DNA from 2 places in the Streptomyces sp. NPDC001678 genome. Region 1 is predicted to be linked to the other one. Evidence: riboswitches for the same ligand, from Rfam matches in the RefSeq annotation. Region 1 holds a riboswitch; the other holds the start of a gene.
What was found. Region 1 has a riboswitch for cyclic di-AMP ahead of ACFYZR_RS16180 (transglycosylase family protein). Riboswitches for the same ligand answer to the same signal wherever they lie in the genome.

Region 1 (5,051 bases):
CGGGCCGCGCGGCGGAGTGGCCCGCTCCGTCAAGATGATGCGGACGTACCTCGCGGAGCTGATCCACCGGAAGCGGGAGGACCTCGGGGACGACCTCATCTCCGGTCTCATCCGGGCGAGCGACCACGGCGAGCACCTCACGGAGAACGAGGCCGCGGCGATGGCCTTCATCCTCTTGTTCGCCGGTTTTGAAACAACTGTGAACCTGATCGGTAACGGAACCTACGCGCTGCTGCGCCACCCGGAGCAGCGCGCCCGGCTCCAGCGCGCCCTCGCCGAGGGCGACGAGAGCCTCCTCGCCACGGGCGTCGAGGAACTGCTGCGCTACGACGGCCCGGTGGAGCTCGCCACCTGGCGGTTCGCCACCCAGGACCTGACCCTCGGCGGGCAGCGCATCGCCGAGGGCGATCCCGTACTGGTCGTCCTGGCCGCCGCCGACCGCGATCCCGAGCGTTTCACCGACCCCGACACCCTTGATCTGTCCCGGCGCGACAACCAGCACCTGGGCTACGGGCACGGCATCCACTACTGCCTCGGCGCGCCCCTCGCCCGCCTGGAGGGCCAGGCCGCGATCGCGACGCTGCTGCGCCGGCTGCCCGACCTATCCCTCGCCGCCGAACCCGATGACCTGCGCTGGCGCGGCGGCCTGATCATGCGTGGATTGCGTACTTTGCCCGTGGAGTTCACACCCCAAAACCCCCTCGTGTGATGCCCGGTCAATCCGTGTTTATCGGCACGTGACCTCCGCTACACCGGCTTGTGACTCCGGGGAGGCCTCGCTAGGGTCTGCGACCATTCGAACGCCGCCTACGCGAGAGGCCCGCAGATGCTCTCAGGAACCGGTAGACATCGCCGTCCCCGTCAGATACCCGCCATCGTGGTCGCGGCGGGGGTGACGGCCTCCAGCGCGGCACTTCCGCTGCTGGCGACCGGATCCGCCGTCGCCGCCGACGCGGGTACCTGGGACAAGGTCGCCCAGTGCGAGAGCGGAGGGATGTGGAGCGCCAACAACGGCAACGGCCTCCACGGCGGCCTCCAGCTCACCCAGCAGATGTGGGAGCAGTACGGCGGCATCGCGTACGCGCCGCGCCCCGACCTGGCCAGCCGGTCCCAGCAGATAGCCGTGGCCGAGCGGATCCTCAAGGCGGAGGGCGCCGACACCTGGCGGAGCTGCGCGGTGAGTTCGGGCCTGGCCGGCGAGGCGGACCGGGGCGAGGACAAGGAGCCGGAGGTGGACCCGGGCGACGGTTCGTACTCCGCCGCGCCGGAGCCGAGCCGCCCCCGTACGCCCGGGCGCGGCAACCAGCCCGCGCCCGAGCGCACGTCGCCCGCGCCGTCCGCCCCGTCCTCCGGGTCGCCCAAGCCCGCGCCCGGCTCGTCCGGTTCGCCCACGCCGGGCTCCTCCGGCACCCCGTCCGCTTCCACGAGCCCGTCCCCGGACACCTCCGCGGGCAAGCACCGCAAGGACCCGTCGGACCCGTCGGGGCGGCCGACGACGGGTACGGGCACCGGCGCGTCGGCCGATCCGACCACCATCCCGACCGCCCCGGTCGGCAGCCCCTCGAACACCTCGGCGAACACGCCCTCGGACACCCCTGGAACGGGATCCTCGCCTTCCGCTTCGCCGCTTCCCGGCGATGCCGACGCGACCCCCGGCAACGGCCGGCACCGTGCCGACCCGTCGGGCTCCGGCGATGCTCAGCGGCCCTCCCGGGGTGGCGAGGGCCGGACGGAACTGCCCGCCGCGAACGACTACACCGTGCGGCCCGGTGACAATCTGTCAGCGATCGCGGAGCAACACTCGGTCTCCGGAGGCTGGCAGACGCTGTATCAGAAGAACGAAAAAGCAGTCGGTTCTGATCCGGACCTTATCCGCCCTGGTCAGAAGCTTGATATCAAGCAGTAGCGCTCCGGTTCGAGGCGAATGTCTGTTCCGGTCGAAAGTGAGACATGGGTCTCGTTGACTGACCGTCGGATGCCTTGGATCCGATTTGCTCGAATGGCCTCTCACCTGCGGAAACGTGAGGTTTCTGGGGCCAACTCAGGCCATCGGTGGCTGAAAAGTGGGGTTTGAACCCGTCGGCCGCCTGTGATTACCGTCGTCACCGCTCGCCACCGCGAGCACCACGGCCGCACGCCGAATCCTGCCGGCGGCCGGGGGAGTCGTCGCGCAAGCGCCGTAGGCAGGAGCGGGGGAACCAAGGTAAGTCGCCGGAACGGTCCCAAGGCCAATGGCCGAAGGAGCGGAACGGCTTGGGGTGAAGCCCGGAACGCGAAAGCGCACCGGGCCGGGCGAACTCACAGCCCGAACCCGACAGCTCACCTCGTAGGCGTCGGTGAGGAAACCGACTTATGTCCAAGGGCAAGCACCGTCGTCCGTCCAAGGCCGTCCGCATCGTCACGCTCGCCGGTGTCACCGGCGCGGCTGTCGCCGCCCCTCTGATGGTCGCGACCTCTGCCAACGCCGCCTCCGTCTCCACGTGGGACAAGGTCGCCCAGTGCGAGTCCAGTGGTGACTGGCACATCAACAATGGCAACGGCTACTACGGCGGCCTGCAGTTCAGCAACGAGTCCTGGGCCGCTGCGGGCGGTAAGCAGTACGCCCCGCGCGCCGACCTGGCCAGCAAGTCCCAGCAGATCGCCACCGCCGAGCGCCTGCTCGCCATGCAGGGCCCGGGCGCCTGGCAGTGCGCTCCTGGCACCGGCCTCGCCCGTGGTGGCGCCAAGGCGAACGTCGACACGGACGACTCCGACGGCTACGTCGCGAAGAAGTCCACGAAGTCCGCGTCCGGCGCCTACGGCAAGGCCCAGTCCCACGCCGACCGCAGCAAGCGCCAGGCCGCGCCGCAGCAGAAGCACAGCAGCAAGCCGGTCCAGCAGTCGGACGACTCCGACGACGAGGCCCCGGCGCCGAAGCACACCGCCCCGCAGACTGTCCAGAAGGGCGACGGCGAGTACCAGGTGAAGGAGGGCGACACCCTCGCCACCATCGCCGTCTCCCAGAAGGTCCAGGGCGGCTGGCAGAAGCTCCACGAGCTCAACAAGAAGATCGTGCCCGACGCGGACGTGATCTTCCCGGGCCAGCAGCTGCACCTGCGCTGATCCATCCGCGCTGATCCACCTGCGCTGAGCGAGGGCCGGCCGGAGCCATCGAACGAAGGCTCCGGCCGGCCGAGCGGCCGCCCCGCTCCGATGCGACTTCCCCCCGAGCCGCATCGGAGCGGGGCTCCGCTCGTTCTGCCGGTCGATCCCGCGTCCTCGTTGAGCGAACACACCGACGATTCGTCCGGTGTTCTCGGCGTTTGTGCCAATTTTCGGCCCGGGGAGCAGACCAAGGGCGGGCGGAGCCCCCGGCGCCCGTTAGGCTCGTGGTGCAGAACTCCAGACACACACGAAGGAGACCCTCGTGCCGTCCATCGACGTCGTCGTAGCTCGCGAGATCCTCGACTCGCGAGGCAACCCCACGGTCGAGGTCGAGGTCGGCCTCGACGACGGCTCCACGGGCCGTGCCGCCGTGCCGTCCGGCGCCTCCACCGGCGCTTTCGAGGCCATCGAGCTCCGTGACGGCGACCCCAAGCGCTACCTCGGCAAGGGCGTCGAGAAGGCCGTCCTCGCCGTCATCGAGCAGATCGGCCCGGAGCTCGTCGGCTACGACGCCACCGAGCAGCGCCTGATCGACCAGGCCATGTTCGACCTGGACGCCACCGACAACAAGGGCTCCCTGGGCGCCAACGCCATCCTGGGCGTCTCCCTGGCCGTCGCGCACGCCGCCTCCGAGGCGTCCGACCTGCCGCTCTTCCGCTACCTCGGCGGCCCGAACGCGCACCTGCTGCCCGTTCCGATGATGAACATCCTGAACGGCGGCTCGCACGCCGACTCCAACGTGGACATCCAGGAGTTCATGATCGCGCCGATCGGCGCGGAGTCCTTCTCCGAGGCCCTGCGCTGGGGCACCGAGGTCTACCACACCCTCAAGAAGGTGCTGAAGGGCCGCGGCCTGTCCACCGGCCTCGGCGACGAGGGCGGCTTCGCCCCGAACCTGGGCTCCAACCGCGAGGCCCTCGACCTCATCCTCGAGGCCATCAAGGAGGCCGGCTACACCCCCGGCCAGGACATCGCGCTCGCGCTCGACGTGGCCGCCTCCGAGTTCTACAAGGACGGCGTCTACAAGTTCGAGGGCAAGGACCGCACCGCCGCCGAGATGACCGAGTACTACGCGGAGCTCGTCGCCGCGTACCCGCTCGTCTCCATCGAGGACCCGCTGTTCGAGGACGACTGGGCCGGCTGGAACACCATCACCGAGCAGCTCGGCGACAAGGTCCAGCTCGTCGGTGACGACCTGTTCGTCACCAACCCCGAGCGCCTCGCCCGCGGCATCGAGGAGAACTCCGCCAACGCCCTCCTGGTCAAGGTCAACCAGATCGGCTCGCTGACCGAGACCCTGGACGCCGTCGAGCTGGCCCAGCGCAACGGCTTCAAGTGCATGATGTCCCACCGCTCCGGCGAGACCGAGGACGTCACCATCGCCGACCTGGCCGTCGCCACCAACTGCGGCCAGATCAAGACCGGCGCCCCGGCCCGCTCCGAGCGCGTCGCCAAGTACAACCAGCTGCTGCGCATCGAGGAGATCCTCGACGACGCCGCGGTCTACGCCGGCCGCAGCGCCTTCCCGCGCTTCAAGGGCTGAGCCCAAAAGGCACAGCAAGGCTGACCTTCTCGCCAGTCTCCGTACGTCCCCGGCCGCGGTCCCGTACCGTGTCCGGGGACGTACGTTCGTAACGGACTCTCCAGGGGAGGCGACGTGGGCGCGGACCGGTTCTCCACCGCGACCAGGCTCAAGGCGCTGGGCACGGCGCTGGTCCAGGGGCCGACCGCGGCCCGGGCCCGGGTCTACCGCGCCCGCCCGCAGCGCCGCTCCCGGCTCACCGGCCGCGCGGCGCTGCTCGCGCTCGTCGTCTGCTCGCTCGTCGTCGCCCTCGCCTACCCCATGCGCCAGTGGGTCACCCAGCGCTCGGACATCGCCGACCAGCGGCACCGGACGGAGCAGGCGC
Region 2 (5,051 bases), on a different contig from region 1:
GGACAAACACCTGTTCACGACCGCAGCACCGGCGCCTGCGACGGCTTGACTTCTGCATTGAGATGCCCCGTCAGCAACCCGGCGAGGCTTCATCACGCGCGTGCCCAGGAGCCCGCGATGCGTGTTCGGACGACAACCGAGGACGAACCCGCACCCGTCGGCAAGGGCACGAACCGTGGGGCATTCACCGAAGGCTCCCGCCGGGACGGGCCGTCCAAAGCACGCACCGCACGATCGCGCTCCTCGCCCGAGAGACGGACCAGCCAGTGTCTGCCTCCCCACCTCCGGCATTCCCGTGCTGCCAATGGCCCGCCTCTCGGCGAGCGAGCTCTCGGCCCTCCGAGATGCACTCCCGAGATCGACCAGGGAAGAGCCGAACGCCTTGAGGGGCCTGGCCGCCATGACCGGCCCCATCCCGTCAAGCCGGGTCGGCTGAAGGTCGTGCAGATGATGGTGCGGCAGCCGGGCAACGCCCGTTCGAGGTCGGCGGCGATGGTCAGGCCGTCCCGGCCGGGCATCTATACCTGGCCACCTGCGCCCAGGCCACCTCTCCCTGGGCGAGGCGCATCCACGCGATCTGCTCCAGCACCGTGACGAGGCCGAGCACCCAGCGCATGTCATCCATGTCCTGAGGCCACACACGACACCGCCCATGGCCACGAGCGCATGAGCGTCCAACTTCGGCCATGCAGACCCTCGTGGACCCCGTCCTCGACCAGCCTTCCCCTGGTCCGCCCGGCGATCCAAACGAAAGCTCGTAGAGAAATTTGTGAGACGTACGCCCTCGACAAACCGTCAAACCGGCCTCCGACCTGGGCATTTGACTTGATCACCAGAATCCGGTCCCATTCTAATCCCCTGTACGTCCTGTACATTTTTTACAGATCACCGATCGACCCGTTCGAAAGGCGTGACCATGGACCATCGACCCCTCGCCCGGCACGTCCTGCCGGAGTTCACCGAACGCACCAGCGGCGGGACGCGCACCTTCGACCCCTACTCCAAGCTGTTCTCCGAGCGTGTGGTCTTCCTCGGGACGGCCCTCGACGACGCGGCGGCGAGCGATGTGATCGCCCAGCTGATGCACCTGGAGCACGCGGCGCCAGGGCAGGACATCGCGCTCTACATCAACTCCCCCGGCGGCTCCTTCTCCGCGATGTGCGCCATCTACGACTCCATGCGCTACGTCGGCTGCGACGTCCAGACCTACTGCCTGGGCCAGGCCGCCTCGGCCGCCGCCGTGCTGCTGGCGGCCGGCACCCCCGGCAAGCGGATGGTGCTGCCGCACTCCCGGGTCCTCGTCCATGAGCCGGCCCTGCCCGAGCCCGTCCGGGGGCAGCCCTCGGACCTGGAGATCCAGGCCGCCGAGATGCTGCGCGCCCGGGAGACCCTGGTGGAGATGCTGGCGCTGCACACCGGGCGGAGCCCGGAGCGGATCCGGCGGGACGTCGAGCGCGACACCGTCCTCGACGCGGCGGGGGCCGTGGCCCACGGCCTGGCCGACGCGGTGGTCGCCGACCGCCGGGCGCAGGGCGCGCCGGCCAGGGAGAGGTGAGCGGGATGCCGCACGGGCCGTCCCACCGGTTCCCTCCGGAGCTGCCGCCGCTGCCCGCGCTGACCCGGGCCGAGGGCGAGCTGGTCGACCGTTATCTGGAAGTACTGGATCAGCTCGGACGGATCAACCCGGCCCGCGCGCAGGACACGTACGGCGGGCTACGAGCCGCGCAGAGGCTCGTGGTCGCGGCCGCGGGACTGCGCGACGCGCTGGCGACGATGTACGAGCGGGGAGAACGACAGGTGTACGCGGGAACGCTGGCGCGGGCGATGCGGGTCCTGGACGGTGAACGCCGGGCGCTGCGGGTGACCTTGCCGCCTTCGGTTGCGAACTGAGGAGCGGAAACATTCTTCCCTCGATCTCCTTCAGACAGCGGATGGGATCGTAGACAACCCGTGGTGATCATGTCGGGCCGTACGCGCGGTTTGCGCTCGGGGTGATCGCCCGCGCCGCAGGTGACCGGCTCACCAGGGGGAATCCGCAGGAGTCAAATCGCCCCGCGTCCACCGGAATTGCCCAACGGTGACGAGGCTCACATATGCCGGGATCCCCTCGGCGTGCCCGGCGCGGCTGCGCCAAGATCCCTCCGACGACAAGACCCCGCCACCACGGCGGGGCGGTCCGGGCGGACGCCGAACCCCGCCGCCGCCCGGGCGCTGGTCGACATGAGTGCATCGGCGGGGATGGAGGACCCAGGCACGACGGGAGGGCCGGAGCTGTGAAGTTCCGGACCAGCCCTTGGGGTGAAGCCGCCTCGGCGGCCGGGCATCTTCGCCTGCCCGAACCCGACAGGTCATCCTTCACAGGCGGCTGACGAAGGGTTTGGCATGGGCGCGCACAAACGTCCCTCACGGCTGTCCAGGGCCGGGGTGGTACCCCTGTCCGTGAAATCCGCCCTGACTCTGGCGGCCGTCGGCGCAACGGTACTGGCACCCGGCGTCGTCGACGACGCCGAAGCCGCCACCATCTCCACCAAAGCCCTGTGGATCGCGGCCTCAAAGGCGGGCTCCCCCTACGTATGGGGTGGCACGGGCCCGTACAGCTTCGACTGCTCGGGGCTGACGCAGTACTCCTTCAAACGGGCCGGCAAGCAGCTGCCCCGTACCGCCCAGGAGCAGTACAACCGCACCGAACACATTCCCACCCCCTCTCGGGAACAGGGCGACCTGGTGTTCTTCCACGGCCGGGGCGGCGTCTACCACGTGGGGATCTACGCCGGGAACAATCTGATCTGGCATGCCCCGAAGACCGGTTCGGTCGTCCGCCTCGAGCGCATCTGGACCAGAAGCGTCTCGTACGGCCGAGTGAACGACTGAACCACCGGCGCGGGTGACGACCGGCGCGGCTACCGCTTCCCGCCCCCGTCGTCCCGCAGAATCCAACGCGCGTACCCGTCGCGCCGGGCTTCCCGCGCGCCGAGCGCGTCTCCCGTGGCAGCGGACCCGACTGCCGTGCGGTGCCCACCGGCACCAGCGACACCCGAGAACCCACCGGTTCCTGTGCGCGGCTCCACAAGAGCGCCGGGCCGGGCGGACATTCCCGCCCGGCCCCTCCGCGCTGCCGGTCAGCGGACGGACACCGTCCACGGCAGTGCGATCCACACCGTCTTGCCGCCGTCGGCGGTCGGGGTGACGACGACCCTGCCGCCGTACTCGGCGGTGAGCGCGCGGACGATCACCATGCCGCGGCCGTTGTCCTGCTGGACGGCGGCGGGCAGCCGCCTGGGGTGGCGCGGGTGGCTGTCGGTGACCCCGACCCGCAGCCGCTCCTCCCGGTCCAGCCGGAGCTCCACGGTGAAGGTGGGCGACTGGCCCCGGGTGTGCTGCACGGCGTTGGTGGCCAGCTCGGAGAGGATCAGCCGGATCGTGTCGGCCAGGTCCGTCCCGTCCGTCAGGCCCCAGGTGACGAGAACGTCCATGACATGGCGGCGGGCGGCGGAGACCGAGGCGGGAGCGCTCGGCAGGGTGACGGATGCTTCCTGGTGATCTGCCATGGCGCTGTCCCTTTCCCACCGAGGCTCGGCCCGGCTCTTGTGCGCCAGCGTCCCACTGATAACGGCCGCGATGGGTGTGATCCACCGGATTGTGGATATATCTGTCGCTCAAAGCGGTGAACTCTACGACGAGCGACCGGATTTGGCCGTGACACTGGTTTATTGACTCTGACGCGGGGTGTGTGAACAACGCGTCAAGGGTTATCACGACGCTTCCATGTGAGCGGCGGGGAGGGAGAGCTGATGCGGTACGGACCCGCGGTGCGCCGCCGCAAACTCGGCGCGGAACTGCGCCGTCAGCGCGAGCTGACCGGGATGACGAGCCGGGAGGCGGCCTGCGCGGTCGGCTGGCACCAGTCGAAGGTGAGCCGGATCGAGACGGGCAGCAGCGGGGTGAAACCCGCCGATGTGGCCCGGCTGCTGGATGTCTACCGGGTGTCGGACCCGGAGCTGCGGGCTCTGCTGGGGGCCCTGTGCGGGGCGGGGTCCAAGGACGCGGAGGGGGCGCGGCGCGGCTGGTGGTACGCCTATCGCGACCTGCTGCCTTCGGCGTATCTCGACTTCATCAGCCTGGAGTCGGAGGCCTCCCACGCCCGCACGCTGGAGACCGCGGTGGTGCCCGGGTTGTTGCAGACACCCGACTACGCCCGGGCGGTGACCCGCGCGGCGCTCGGCGATCCGCCGGCCCAGCAGGTCGAGGAGCTCGTCCGGGTGCGGCTGGCCCGGCAGGCGGTGCTCGGGGGGCGCCGGCCGCTGGAGCTGTGCGCGGTGCTGGACGAGGCGGTGCTGCGGCACGAGGTGGGCAGCCCCGAGGTGATGACGGGACAGCTACGGCATTTGCTGGAAAGGGGCTCACTGCCGCATGTGCGGCTCCACGTACTGCCGTTCACCAGTGGCAACCATATCGGCATCACGGGCCCTTTCGTTATCTTCTCATTTCCGCGCATCGCCGATCTGGACGTGGTTGTTCTCGACCACTTGACGAGTAGCCTCTATCTGGAGCGGAAAGAGGACCTCCGGGCGTACGCCTCCGCATTCACGACGCTCCGGGCGCACGCCCTGTCGCACGAGAAATCGTTGGAATACATCGCCGGGATCAGTGACGGCGCATAGGGAGGCGACATGTCCGCAATGCCTCGGTACGTACCCTCTGCATCGGCCCAGCCCGCTCGGTGCGCCGCGGTATGGCACCGCAGCAGCTACAGCACGGGAATGAACAACTGCGTAGAGACGGCGCTCCTGGGTACGGAGCTGCTCGCCGTGCGTGACTCACGGCGCGACGCCGGCCCTGTCCTGCTCTTCCCCCGCACCACCTGGTCGGCCTTCGTCACGGACCTGGACGGCGGCGGCCCGGGCCGTTCCCCGGGCGAGGACGCCGACGGGTCCTGAGCCGGCGCGAGCCGGAACCGTCAGCCGGCGGCCGGCGCGGTCCTCACGATCGTGTCGGCTGCGGCCGCCACCTCCCGGTCCGTCAGGTCCGCCCGGGCGGTCAGCCGGAGTCGC

Region 2: it holds a riboswitch for cyclic di-AMP, as region 1 does, so the genes downstream of both, ACFYZR_RS23085 (C40 family peptidase) here and ACFYZR_RS16180 (transglycosylase family protein) in region 1, are expected to answer to the same signal.

Annotation. Positions count from the first base shown of each region.
Region 1 is NZ_JBIAUP010000006.1:428,057-433,107, forward strand. Features, by position in the region: gene ACFYZR_RS16170 (cytochrome P450) at 1-709, shown strand, start outside; gene ACFYZR_RS16175 (transglycosylase family protein) at 893-1,906, shown strand; cyclic di-AMP (ydaO/yuaA leader) riboswitch at 2,166-2,348, shown strand; gene ACFYZR_RS16180 (transglycosylase family protein) at 2,353-3,102, shown strand; gene eno (phosphopyruvate hydratase) at 3,407-4,687, shown strand; gene ACFYZR_RS16190 (septum formation initiator family protein) at 4,802-5,051, shown strand, end outside.
Region 2 is NZ_JBIAUP010000011.1:134,633-139,683, reverse strand. Features, by position in the region: gene ACFYZR_RS23100 (hypothetical protein) at 497-625, opposite strand; gene ACFYZR_RS23095 (ATP-dependent Clp protease proteolytic subunit) at 917-1,555, shown strand; gene ACFYZR_RS23090 (hypothetical protein) at 1,561-1,890, shown strand; cyclic di-AMP (ydaO/yuaA leader) riboswitch at 2,176-2,379, shown strand; gene ACFYZR_RS23085 (C40 family peptidase) at 2,383-2,871, shown strand; gene ACFYZR_RS23080 (ATP-binding protein) at 3,120-3,548, opposite strand; gene ACFYZR_RS23075 (helix-turn-helix domain-containing protein) at 3,792-4,661, shown strand; gene ACFYZR_RS23070 (DUF397 domain-containing protein) at 4,671-4,937, shown strand; gene ACFYZR_RS23065 (8-amino-7-oxononanoate synthase) at 4,958-5,051, opposite strand, start outside.